3 regions of the Buttiauxella noackiae genome follow, and region 3 is predicted to be linked to each of the others. Evidence: predicted binding sites of a transcription regulator. Region 3 holds the regulator's gene; each other region holds the start of a gene.
What was found. The regulator Fur, encoded in region 3, represses iron uptake genes when iron is present. The targets are predictions, from matches to a motif close to ATAATAATGAGAACNACTATCAA.
Positions count from the first base shown of each region.

Region 1 (4,209 bases), on a different contig from region 3:
AAGTGACCAGCTTCCGGCTTAGTTACACGGCTAGCTTTTTTAGCGCCAGTGGTAACTTGAACAGCACGGTAGCCGTCGTTAGCCAGGTCTTTAACCTGAGTAACACGGTTTGCTTCTACTTCGATCACGGTTACTGGGATAGAAACGCCGTCTTCTGTGAAGATACGGGTCATACCCACTTTTTTACCGACTAAACCAATCATTGTTTCAACCTCTCAATCGTCAATGACCTGATTAACCCAGGCTGATCTGCACGTCAACACCAGCAGCCAGATCCAGACGCATCAGAGCATCAACGGTTTTCTCAGTTGGCTCAACGATGTCAACCAGACGCTTGTGAGTGCGAATTTCGTACTGATCACGCGCGTCTTTGTTGACGTGCGGAGAGATCAGAACGGTAAAGCGCTCTTTGCGGGTCGGCAGCGGGATCGGACCACGTACTTGCGCACCAGTGCGCTTAGCAGTCTCGACGATTTCCGCAGTTGATTGATCAATCAGACGATGATCAAACGCTTTAAGACGGATACGGATTCTTTGGCTCTGCATGAGACCATAGCTCCAATTATTTTATAGACGAAAAAAATCACTACTCACACCCATTACGATTGATGGGGGAGTGTAATCGTTCATACATAGTTCCCCAATTGGGAACATTGTCGACAGTAACTTCACTGCCAGGCTCATATCGAGCCAGCCATCGATTAAGACAGGCCCGCGCATTATACGTAAATACGCTCCTTAATCAAGCCATGGATACGAATTAAACAATCTTTTATACGAGGGTACGGCACGCCTTCGATTTGAAATGCAAGAATGGCTAGTCGTGGAATCTTCCTCGGAGGGTTTCTCGCACCTGAGTAATCTCCACTTTGTTTTCACATAGCGATTCTTTTAATGTTGAAAATCATCTCACTGTAGAGTCATCAATGGCTATGTTTACGTCCTCTTCGCTATTCGAACTGCTCTTTCTGGCAATCTATATCGGACTTTTGCTACAGCTAGCCTGGATAGATTATCGATGCATGCTGCTCCCGGATAACCTGACCTATTCCTTGTTATGGTCTGGGTTACTGTATCAGGTCTTTTTTATACCGGAACATTTAGCAACATCCATACTTGGCGCTATTTGCGGATATCTCAGTTTATGGGGGTTGCACTGGATATACTTTTATTGGCGAAAGTACGAGGGAATCGGCTATGGAGATATGAAGCTTTTGGCTGCTTTAGGAGCGTGGCATGGTTGGCAGAGTTTGGGGTGGATTCTGTTCACAGCCTCATCAACGGGCCTGTTTTCGATGTTAATAACAAAATTACTAAGAAAGAAAAAGATTTCACTGACTACCACTCCGCTACCCTTTGGCCCATACCTTGCGATAGCGGGTGGTTCAGCAGGATGGATATGTTCCACCTTCCCACTGTTTCAAGAACTCAACTTCCTTCTTTGATTTGAGATTGAATGTAATTCTGCAAACCAATTTTAGAGATGAGATCTAACTCAGTTTCCAACCAGTCTATATGGTGCTCTTCCTCCGTAAGGATTTGGATCAGCATATCGCGACTGACATAGTCATGGATGGTATCCGCGTAAGCAATCGCCTCACGCAAATCTTTTGCACCTTCCAGTTCCAGGTTGAGGTCGGACTGAAGCATTTCTTCGACATCCTCACCAATATGGAGTTTGCCCAAGTCTTGCAAGTTAGGAATTCCTTCGAGGAACAAAATACGCTCGATATACTTATCGGCATGTTTCATTTCATCAATGGACTCGTGGTATTCAACTTCGTTGAGGCGCATCAAGCCCCAGTTTTTGAACATTCTCGCATGGAGAAAATACTGATTGATCGCGACAAGCTCGTTTCCCAATAATTTATTGAGATAATTTATTATCTTAGTATCACCTTTCATTTTTACTCCCTCCGCTTCCACTACATGAAGCGTAGATGTAGCACGGAGTAAGTCAAAAAAAAGTGACTGACTTAGGCAATCTCTTTAAATTCTGGGATCTGCAATAGCTCTTCTTGCATGATTTCTCGTGCTGCGCGAATGCATTTGCCACATTGGTTTCCCACTGGCACAAACTTGCGAAGCTGCTGGAAAGATTGTGGATGAAACTGGCGCACTGCCTGCCGAATTTTTTTATCACTGACACCATTACACAAACAAACGTACATAAGTACTCCCGTTCAAATTACGCGCAAAGTGTAAATGAGAATAGTTATGATTACAATAGCACGCGAATGTTACTTCGGTCGGTAAGTGGCAAAAATTGCAAAAAAAAAAGAGCGCCTGAGCGCTCTTTTTTCATACAAAAGTATCAGCGATTAAGCGATAACTTTAGCAACAACGCCCGCGCCTACAGTACGGCCGCCTTCACGGATTGCGAAACGCAGACCGTCGTCCATCGCGATTGGGTGGATCAGGGTAACAACCATTTTGATGTTGTCGCCCGGCATTACCATCTCAACGCCTTCTGGCAGTTCGATGGTGCCAGTCACGTCAGTTGTACGGAAGTAGAACTGTGGACGGTAGCCTTTGAAGAACGGAGTATGACGGCCGCCTTCGTCTTTGGACAGGATATAAACTTCAGACTCGAACTGAGTGTGCGGCTTGATAGAACCTGGCTTAGCCAGTACCTGACCACGTTCGATATCTTCACGTTTGATACCACGCAGCAGAACACCAACGTTCTCACCCGCACGGCCTTCGTCCAGCAGTTTGCGGAACATTTCAACGCCAGTACAGGTTGATTTCACGGTATCTTTGATACCAACGATTTCAACTTCTTCACCGACTTTAACGATACCGCGCTCTACACGACCGGTAACAACAGTACCACGGCCGGAGATRGAGAATACGTCTTCGATTGGCAGCAGGAACGGCTTGTCGATAGCACGTTCTGGTTCTGGGATATAGCTATCCAGGTAACCAGCCAGTTCGATGATTTTAGCTTCGTAATCCGCGTCGCCTTCCAGTGCTTTCAGCGCTGAACCACGTACGATTGGAGTATCGTCGCCCGGGAAGTCGTACATAGACAGAAGTTCACGAACTTCCATTTCTACCAGTTCCAGCAGCTCTTCATCATCAACCATGTCGCATTTGTTCAGGAACACGATGATGTAAGGAACGCCAACCTGACGACCCARCAGGATGTGCTCACGAGTCTGTGGCATTGGGCCATCAGTCGCAGCAACAACCAGGATAGCGCCGTCCATCTGAGCAGCACCGGTGATCATGTTTTTAACGTAGTCGGCGTGCCCTGGGCAGTCAACGTGCGCGTAGTGGCGAGTCGGGGTGTCATATTCAACGTGGGAAGTGTTGATGGTGATACCACGAGCTTTTTCTTCTGGTGCGTTATCGATCTGRTCGAAAGCACGAGCAGAACCACCGTAGGTTTTAGCCAGAACGGTAGTGATTGCTGCAGTCAGAGTGGTTTTACCATGGTCAACGTGGCCGATAGTACCGACGTTGACGTGCGGTTTTGTACGTTCAAATTTTTCTTTAGACATCGATTGTCCCTCTAAGACACGGATAAATCGGTGATATCACCACATCAACCAGGCAATAGCCTGAATTTGTTGAATTAATTAACAGAAGAAAAACAGGGAGGATAAAGGAGGTGGTGCTGATAGGCAGATTCGAACTGCCGACCTCACCCTTACCAAGGGTGCGCTCTACCAACTGAGCTATATCAGCACATCTGGAGCGGGCAGTGGGAATCGAACCCACATCATCAGCTTGGAAGGCTGAGGTAATAGCCATTATACGATGCCCGCATCTCTGGAACTCGGCTACCTGCTTGAATTCTGTATAGAACCTGAGGAGTGGCTCCTCAGTATTCGAGTCGACTAGTTGGATCTCGTCGCCTCGGGCTACGCATAGCGCGGCCTGAAAATGGTGGTGGGGGAAGGATTCGAACCTTCGAAGTCGATGACGGCAGATTTACAGTCTGCTCCCTTTGGCCGCTCGGGAACCCCACCAAGCACTTGATGGTGCCGACTACCGGAATCGAACTGGTGACCTACTGATTACAAGTCAGTTGCTCTACCTACTGAGCTAAGTCGGCATCAAGTAGCGCGCATTCTAGGAAGACCGGCTCCTTGATGCAACAAAAAAATTAAAGAAAATGCACTACCGCTTATATTTTGCGCGATAGCTCGTAAAAATGATGAATTAAACGGCATTTCGGAGCGATTTTGTACATCAAGTACA
Region 1 is NZ_JPRU01000009.1:25,079-29,287, forward strand. It holds gene rplC (50S ribosomal protein L3) at 1-203, opposite strand, end outside; gene rpsJ (30S ribosomal protein S10) at 235-546, opposite strand; gene IX31_RS21785 (prepilin peptidase) at 927-1,445, shown strand; gene bfr (bacterioferritin) at 1,429-1,905, opposite strand; gene bfd (bacterioferritin-associated ferredoxin) at 1,977-2,171, opposite strand; gene tuf (elongation factor Tu) at 2,322-3,506, opposite strand; tRNA gene IX31_RS21805 (tRNA-Thr) at 3,618-3,693, opposite strand; tRNA gene IX31_RS21810 (tRNA-Gly) at 3,699-3,773, opposite strand; tRNA gene IX31_RS21815 (tRNA-Tyr) at 3,893-3,977, opposite strand; tRNA gene IX31_RS21820 (tRNA-Thr) at 3,988-4,063, opposite strand.
Region 1: the regulator Fur is predicted to act here: its motif matches at 2,206-2,228, upstream of bfd (bacterioferritin-associated ferredoxin).

Region 2 (4,209 bases), 600 kb from region 3:
AACGAAAAAAATCTCTCTCTCGAGTTTGCAGATAAACTCGCACAGAGCGCTATTCAGGCCTGTAGTGCCAAAAACTACAATGTCGCGGTAACTGTTGTTGACCGTGCCGGTGTTGTGAAAATCGTTAAACGTATGGATAACGCTGGTCCACACACCGTTGAAGCCAGCCGCATGAAGGCCTATACCGCGCTGACCACCAAAAATACCACCGGCGATGTTATGAAGAGTGCACAGGATAATGCCGGTGCGCAGAATATGCGCGATATCCCTGGTTTCTTATTATTGGGCGGCGGGATACCGGTGAAAGTGGATAATCAAACCATCGGCGCTATTGGGATTGGCGGTGCGCCGGGCGGCCATTTGGATCAGCAATGTGCGGTTGACGCACTTGAAGCAAATAAGGCTGCTCTTAACGCTTCCTGATAAAGGTTTTCGTGACGTTGCAGGTGTATTTCGACCGGCAGCGTCACGGACAAAAAGAGTCGTGAAAACATCCCCCCTTTGCCCATGTTGAAATTTTTTGTCAAAATAATGTATTCAGCGTCAAATACTTTGCGTATTACACGGACGTTTTTTATACATTGATGGGAAATAAGGGAGCTAAAATGAAGTATATATTCACGCTTATATTGAGTCTGACATTATCCGGATGCACAGCGAGTGATTGGGTAGATGCTGCTGGTGGAATAATGCAGGCTACTGATAAAAATGAAAAAGACGCAAGAGATAAGCGCATTAAAGCGGCTAACAAAGCTGCAGGTTATTAAGATTTAAACAAATTGTAAAAGCGGATTAAGCAATTCCTCTTCTGGCTGTATTGAGTAAGAAGAGGAATGCTGATGATGTTAATGGCATCTGAATAGCTGATTATTTTTCGCACAAGCGTTCAAGCTTGAAGCACTCCGCACCCTTATATAAGCACTCATCATAAATACGATAACCCAGATATTCAGCTACGCGAATTGAGGCCGGGTGATGTTTCACAATAAGGCAAACGGTTTTGGGGGGCGAAAATGAATCAACATACCAATGGTGTGCGGCTTCGGCAGCTTCCTTTGCAATCCCTCGGCCCTGGGCTGTGCGTGAAATGACCCATGAAGCTTCGGCGCAGTTATCAAACTCTTCATCAATACCTCGATGAAAATTAGCCAGCCCCGTTTCCCCTAAAAAAGCATCATCAGATTTTTGGAAGATGGAAAATATCCCGAATCCAAACGTTGACCAGTGCCCGATATTTCTCAAAATACGATTCCATCCTTCTTCCGGTGTAAATCCAGGAGAATTTGTTACCTGGAAAATTTGTGGGTCAGCGTACATCGAAAACCACACGTCAAAATCTGCGATGGCCTGAGGACGTAAAATTAATCTTTCGGTTTCAATATTTGTCATCAATTTATCTTTTATCGAAATTCTGAGTAAAGGGCTGAAAGTGTAACTTCCAGCCTAGAGTCAACTTACTCAGCAGCCGTTTCGCCAGGTTTACTTCTCAGAGTATCAAGATCAATGTCAGCATCGTTTGTTTCCAGCAGCTGCGTTAACAAAAGAAGATTATTGAATTCATTTAAAAGTATCTCAGCGTCACTCTTCAGGGGAGTATCAGCCGCATCCAAAGCAGCATTGATTGCCTTTCTGACGTTTTCAAGCATTTCATTCATACCGCCATTTTTGCCAATGGTCAGTAACAGTGCCCCTATAAGCAAAGACTGAGCTTCGACTTTTGCCGCCAGTTGCTTGGCTTCAGCATCCATTTTTGAAATTTTTGCTATCACACTCAGTATTAAGTTTTTCATGAAAGCTCCTTTTTAGTCAGATAAGCCCTTAACAACATAAGGGTGAGGTTTGTTTGATGAAAATGAAAATAGCCTAAGTTGTGACTGTGCACCACTTCCGGATTGAACAAGAATGTTTTAGGCATTGACGGCGAAGATCATGGTGCTGGCAGGAACCATTGATTGCATAAATTGGTATTTTCTATACATCTTCTCTCTTCTACCGGCTAAGCTTTCTATACCTAAATAAACCCCATTTCTTTCATTAGCTTAAATAGCTCTTTTCGTCATCTGCAAGAGTTTCAGCAGGGTCTATCCTTAGTAAAGACGCCCAAAAAATCAGCATTTCGTGAATACCCCTGTTATCAGGATGTTGTATTGATAATTGTTATCATTAACATAGGGTATTGGCCTTTGGGCGGCAAAACATAAAGAGGTGAACTATGGATGTGCAAACCGATAGCTTCGATCCCAGTGAATTTGCCTGGAAGGGACTGACGTTAACCCCTGATGCGAGCGCACATATTCGCAAACTGGCAAGCCAACAGCCTGGCTTCCTCGGTGTGCGTTTGGGCATTAAACAGACCGGCTGCGCGGGCTTCGGCTATGTACTCGATACCGTAAAAGAGCCTAAACCTGACGACCTCCTTTTTGAAACAGACGGCGCAAAACTGTGGGTGCCAATTTCAGCGATGCCGTTTATCGACGGAACGGAAGTCGATTATGTGCGCGAAGGATTAAACGAAATATTCAAATTTAACAACCCGAAAGCACAGCACGAATGTGGCTGTGGTGAAAGCTTTGGGGTGTAGGCGGGATTATGTCACGTAACACTGAAACGTCTGAAGAAGTGCAAACCTGGGCGGGCAGTCATTCTTATAAAGAAGGCTTTTTCACTCAGTTGAAAACCGACGAAATGGCGCATGGCATCAACGAAGATGTGGTGCGGGCAATCTCTGCGCGGCGTAATGAGCCAGAGTGGATGCTGGAGTTTCGCCTGAGTGCCTATCGTGCCTGGATTGAAATGGAAGAGCCGCACTGGTTGAAGGCCCATTACGACAAGCTGAACTATCAGGATTACAGCTACTACTCAGCTCCGTCTTGCGGCAGTTGCGATGACAATTGCGAATCGCAACCCGGCGCTGTCCAGCAACCTGGTAGCAACGCCTATCTGACTGGCGAAGTCGAAGAGGCATTTAAACAGCTCGGTGTTCCGGTGCGCGAAGGCTCGAATATTGCCATGGATGCGATTTTTGACTCCGTATCAGTGGCGACGACATATCGTGAAAAACTCTCTGAGCAGGGGATTATTTTCTGCTCTTTTGGTGAGGCAATTCATGAATTCCCTGAGCTGGTGCAAAAATATCTCGGCACAGTGGTTCCGAGCAACGACAACTTCTTTGCTGCGCTGAATGCGGCTGTCGCCTCTGACGGCACGTTTATTTATGTGCCAAAAGGCGTGCGCTGCCCAATGGAACTGTCGACCTATTTCCGTATTAATGCGGAGAAAACTGGCCAGTTCGAACGCACAATTTTGGTGGCGGATGAAGGCAGCTACGTGAGCTATATCGAAGGGTGTTCGGCGCCGGTGCGCGACAGCTACCAGCTGCACGCTGCAGTCGTGGAAGTCATCATTCATAAAGATGCCGAAGTGAAATATTCGACCGTGCAAAACTGGTTCCCGGGCGATGGCAACACCGGTGGCATTCTCAACTTCGTGACCAAGCGTGCACTGTGTGAAGGGGCGAACAGCAAAATGTCCTGGACGCAGTCGGAAACCGGTTCAGCGATCACCTGGAAATACCCAAGTGTGATTCTGCGCGGCGATAACTCCATTGGTGAGTTCTTCTCAGTGGCGCTGACGGCGGGCAATCAGCAGGCGGATACCGGCACCAAAATGATTCACATCGGTAAAAACACGCGCTCGACCATTATCTCCAAAGGGATCTCGGCCGGACACAGCCAGAACAGCTATCGCGGCCTCGTCAAAATTATGCCGACGGCGACTAACGCTCGTAACTTCACACAGTGTGACTCCATGCTTATCGGCCCGGACAGTGGCGCGCACACCTTCCCGTACGTGGAATGCCGCAACAACACCGCCCAGCTTGAGCACGAAGCGACGACATCGCGCATCGGTGAAGACCAGTTGTTCTATTGCCTGCAACGCGGGATAGCCCAGGATGATGCGATTTCAATGATCGTCAACGGGTTCTGTAAAGACGTGTTCTCGGAATTGCCGCTCGAATTCGCGGTGGAAGCACAAAAACTATTAGCAATCAGCCTTGAACACAGCGTCGGATAAGAATTAAGGGAAAATTATGCTGAGCATTAAAGATCTACAGGTAAGCGTTGAGGATAAAGAGATCCTGCGCGGTTTAAGCCTTGAAGTGAAACCGGGCGAAGTGCACGCCATTATGGGGCCAAACGGTTCCGGGAA
Region 2 is NZ_JPRU01000001.1:958,996-963,204, reverse strand. It holds gene IX31_RS04310 (GlcG/HbpS family heme-binding protein) at 1-423, shown strand, start outside; gene IX31_RS23475 (hypothetical protein) at 606-767, shown strand; gene IX31_RS04305 (GNAT family N-acetyltransferase) at 868-1,389, opposite strand; gene iraP (anti-adapter protein IraP) at 1,455-1,790, opposite strand; gene sufA (Fe-S cluster assembly scaffold SufA) at 2,213-2,581, shown strand; gene sufB (Fe-S cluster assembly protein SufB) at 2,590-4,074, shown strand; gene sufC (Fe-S cluster assembly ATPase SufC) at 4,091-4,209, shown strand, end outside.
Region 2: the regulator Fur is predicted to act here: its motif matches at 2,148-2,170, upstream of sufA (Fe-S cluster assembly scaffold SufA).

Region 3 (4,209 bases):
CGAGCATCTTGATGAAGAAGGTGTCATTCAGTTCTTACTGAAATCCTTTGCCGATGGCGAATGGAAATTCAATGTGCCGGTGCTGTGGGAGCAATATGAGCATATTGTCGGCTGGGAAAACATTCCCGCATGGAACGAACCGGCGCTATTTATTCGCGGCGGCGCATCTCCTTATGTTGATGAATCACATCGTAGCCAACTGCTTTCCCAGTTTCCTCAGGCACGTGCTCATGTGGTTGCCGGTGCCGGACACTGGGTTCACGCAGAAAAACCTGATGCTGTTTTGCGCGCAATCCATCGTTTTATCGACACAACAACGACAAACTGATTAAAAACAAACCGACTGGCCGCAAGATGTGGCTAACGCGTTGGCGCGCAAGCCATGCTGATGTATGATTGCGCGCTAAAATGCGCCAGAGCACCCCGCTCCGTGCCACCTGAATTCCCTGTCAGTAGTCTAATCATGGCAAAAGAACAAACGGACCGTACTACATTAGATCTGTTCGCGGACGAGCGTCGCCCGGGGCGACCAAAAACCAATCCGCTAACGCGTGATGAGCAATTGCGTATCAATAAACGCAACCAACTCAAGCGCGATAAAGTACGCGGCCTGAAGCGAGTGGAGCTAAAGCTCAATAACGATGCGGTAGATGCTCTCAATCAGTTGGCTGAAGCGCGCAATATCAGTCGTAGTGAATTGATTGAAGAGATGCTGCTCGAACAACTGAAGCAACATCTCAGTTAGTTTTAATGCTGCTTCCCTGTTAGATTTTGCAGACTGTGCACTACGGGGTCATAGCAGTTTCCGCACTGTGATGTGTTCTGCTATGATTGCCCTATCTGTGGCTAAATAGCAGCCACCATACCATTAAGTATCAAGAGGTTATTTTACTCATGGCAATCGTAGGCATTTTTTTCGGCAGCGACACCGGTAACACCGAAAATATCGCGAAAATGATTCAAAAACAGCTCGGTAAGGATGTTGCTGAGGTGCATGACATTGCTAAGAGCAGCAAAGAAGACCTGGAAGGCTTCGACATTCTGCTTCTCGGCATTCCAACGTGGTACTACGGCGAAGCGCAGTGCGACTGGGATGATTTCTTCCCAACTCTGGAAGAAGTTGATTTCAATGGCAAACTGGTTGCCCTGTTCGGCTGTGGTGACCAGGAAGACTATGCAGAATACTTCTGTGACGCATTAGGTACTATCCGTGACATCATTGAGCCGCGTGGTGCAGCTATCGTCGGTCACTGGCCAACGGCGGGTTATCATTTCGAAGCGTCTAAAGGTCTTGCAGACGACGACCACTTTGTTGGGCTGGCAATTGACGAAGACCGTCAACCTGAACTTACTGCTGAACGTGTTCAGAAGTGGGTTAAACAAGTTTCTGAAGAACTAAACCTGGCTGATATCATCAACGCCTGATTCCAGATGCGGCACAACTATTAGGTTGCGCCGCATTGATAGTTATTTCCGATTAAAATAATTGCTACAAATTTTTAACTTTCCAGTTTGTCCCTGTACAATGAACTCCTGACAAAATAGCTAACAAGGCAATCAAATCGCGACTCAACCGCCATTTCTTAGCTTGATTATGCATAATACTTGCGGTTCCCATTTAGAAGTGGCAGTTCTATAATGAGACGCATTCATCTTAACGCTCACCCTGAGTCCGAGCGAATCGTTAAGCAACAGGACAATTTCCGCATGACTGACAATAATACCGCATTAAAGAAGGCCGGCCTGAAAGTCACGCTTCCGCGATTAAAAATCCTTGAAGTGTTGCAGGGGCCGGTGAACCATCACGTCAGTGCGGAAGACTTATATAAACGTCTGATTGATATGGGCGAAGAGATTGGTCTCGCCACAGTTTATCGTGTATTAAACCAGTTTGATGATGCAGGCATTGTGACTCGTCATAACTTCGAAGGCGGCAAATCCGTATTCGAACTGACGCAACAGCATCACCATGACCACCTGATTTGCCTGGACTGCGGCAAAGTTATTGAATTCAGTGATGATTCAATCGAAGCCCGCCAGCGCGAAATCGCATCACGTCATGGTATTCGTCTGACTAACCACAGCCTGTACCTGTACGGTCATTGCGCTGAAGGTGATTGCCGTACCGACGAAAACGCGCACGAAATCAGCGAAAAGTAATCTGCATAGCCTGACATCCCTGACCCGGATGTCACCTATAAAAAAACCGGTGAGACAATTCACCGGTTTTTTTATTGCTCAAATACGGTAACTATTTGTTGTTTGCGCGGATTTCCTGCCAGATTTTATCGCATTTAGCTTTAACAGCCTGGTCATTACCCGTTTGTGTTGCCTGAATGCAGTTCTGGTAATCCAGTGTGCGAACGGTTTCTTTCTTCGCAAACTCTTGATGCTCTTTTTCCTGACCCAGTACATTCAGCACGCTTTGGCAGGCCTGGATTTTATCAGGGTTACCTTCTGCAGTGTTAATGCAGGCACTATATGCTTGTTTCAGCTTTGAATCTTCCGGAGCAGTTTTAGGTTGTTGCTGTGCACATGCACTCAAACCTAACGCCATCACCACAGTCAGAATGATTTTTTTCATGCTTGATATCCTTAAAAAAACCGGGCGTTTTCACGCCCGGATTCGAATCAGAAGATGGTGAACGGTGCGATGACGATGAATTTCACGTCGCGCTCATCCTGGAAGATGTTGCCGTAACCACCGCCCCAGCTTGGGATGTCTGAATGGTTGTCATACTGAGTGAAGTGCAGTTTGAACAGAGTACCTTTCGCACGGCCATCCTGAACGGTATACAATGCATCAAGGCTGTAGGCAGATTCTTTCAGGCGATTATCAGCATCGTAGTAACCGTCAGTGGTTGGTTTAGAGCTTGGTTTTGCATCCCATGCGTACACATAAGAAGCACCCACTGCCCAACCTGCCAGATTCCAGTTGCTCAGGTCATACATCGCGCCAGCAAATACTGCTTTTTCACCGTTGGCGTTGAAGTCAGAGCGGTTATCCCACCACACATCAAGACGACCGTTTGAAGATGCATAAGTTGGGGTCATACGCTGCAGGAAGTAACCTTGTTGGCCATCGGCTTTAACAATAGTTCCTTCAAGACGCAAATCAACCTGGCCCACGCGGTATCCGAGAGTCAGAGCTTGTAACCATGCTGTGCCGTCGTACAGATCGTTAACGCTGCCATCAGAAACTTTGTCACGCGTGCCGTAGAACTGGTAGCTGGTTGTTAACGGGCTGCCGGCGATATCAAATTTGTAGCTTGCTTTGGTGAAGTACTGATCAACGTAGCCTTCAGCCTGCCCAAATGCCGCTTCGAGAATGAAATCATTTTTGAAGTCATACTTCGCGCCAAGAGAGTGTAAATATTCAACTTTGGTGTTTTTGTCGTTCTGATAGAACTTGTCCATTTCCAGGTGCCATGGAGCTTTGTACTCGTTGGTCCACATGTAGGAGAAGCTCAACGCACCAGAATCGCCGTAGTCAAAGTTTGCACCGGCTTCAGCACCCTGATAAGTACCAGGCATGAAGCTCCAGTGCGGTGCGAGCAAGGTTTGCCCGGTTGGCTGAATGTAACCGCCACGCGCCCAAACTGGACCGTATTTAAATTTAGCTGCTGCTTTATAGAGGCTAATACCGCTTTTATCACCTGAATAATCTTCGTCGTAAGCTTTGTTTACAGAGGAAAATGCGATTTCGTTCGGGTGACCGCTGTCGCCGTTTTCTGCCATTTCGATAGCAGTAAAGGCCGCGATATCGAGACCGAACATGTCAGCGGCGAAACCAGACTGGAAGTCCAGGTTGGCGTTCCAGGTAGAGTGCGCAAGGTTAGTTTCATATTTGTCAGTCGTAACATCTTTACGGTCACGCTCACGTTGCCAGTAATAAACACCACCGGTCAGAGTCGAGTCATCAATAAAACCTGCGGCACTTGCCTGAGGGATGACTACCAGTCCTGAAAGAGCCGTGACACCTGCAATTGCAAGCGCCAGTGCACTACGTTTGCCACTAAACGTACGCATATATTATTCCTCTTTGACGTATCAATAATCGCCGGACGTTAAAAGACGCCTTATGGCGAAAAAAAGTAAAAATGCCTAACGGCTAAAGCGGTTATGAATATTTGCCCGCATTACTGCTGCCCTTAAGACTATTTTTCGCGACGCGAATTATCAATGACTTTGTAAGAGTTCATTCCGATA
Region 3 is NZ_JPRU01000001.1:1,562,243-1,566,451, forward strand. It holds gene ybfF (esterase) at 1-328, shown strand, start outside; gene ybfE (LexA regulated protein) at 464-745, shown strand; gene fldA (flavodoxin FldA) at 895-1,425, shown strand; gene fur (ferric iron uptake transcriptional regulator) at 1,708-2,160, shown strand; gene chiQ (ChiQ/YbfN family lipoprotein) at 2,252-2,584, opposite strand; gene chiP (chitoporin ChiP) at 2,632-4,029, opposite strand.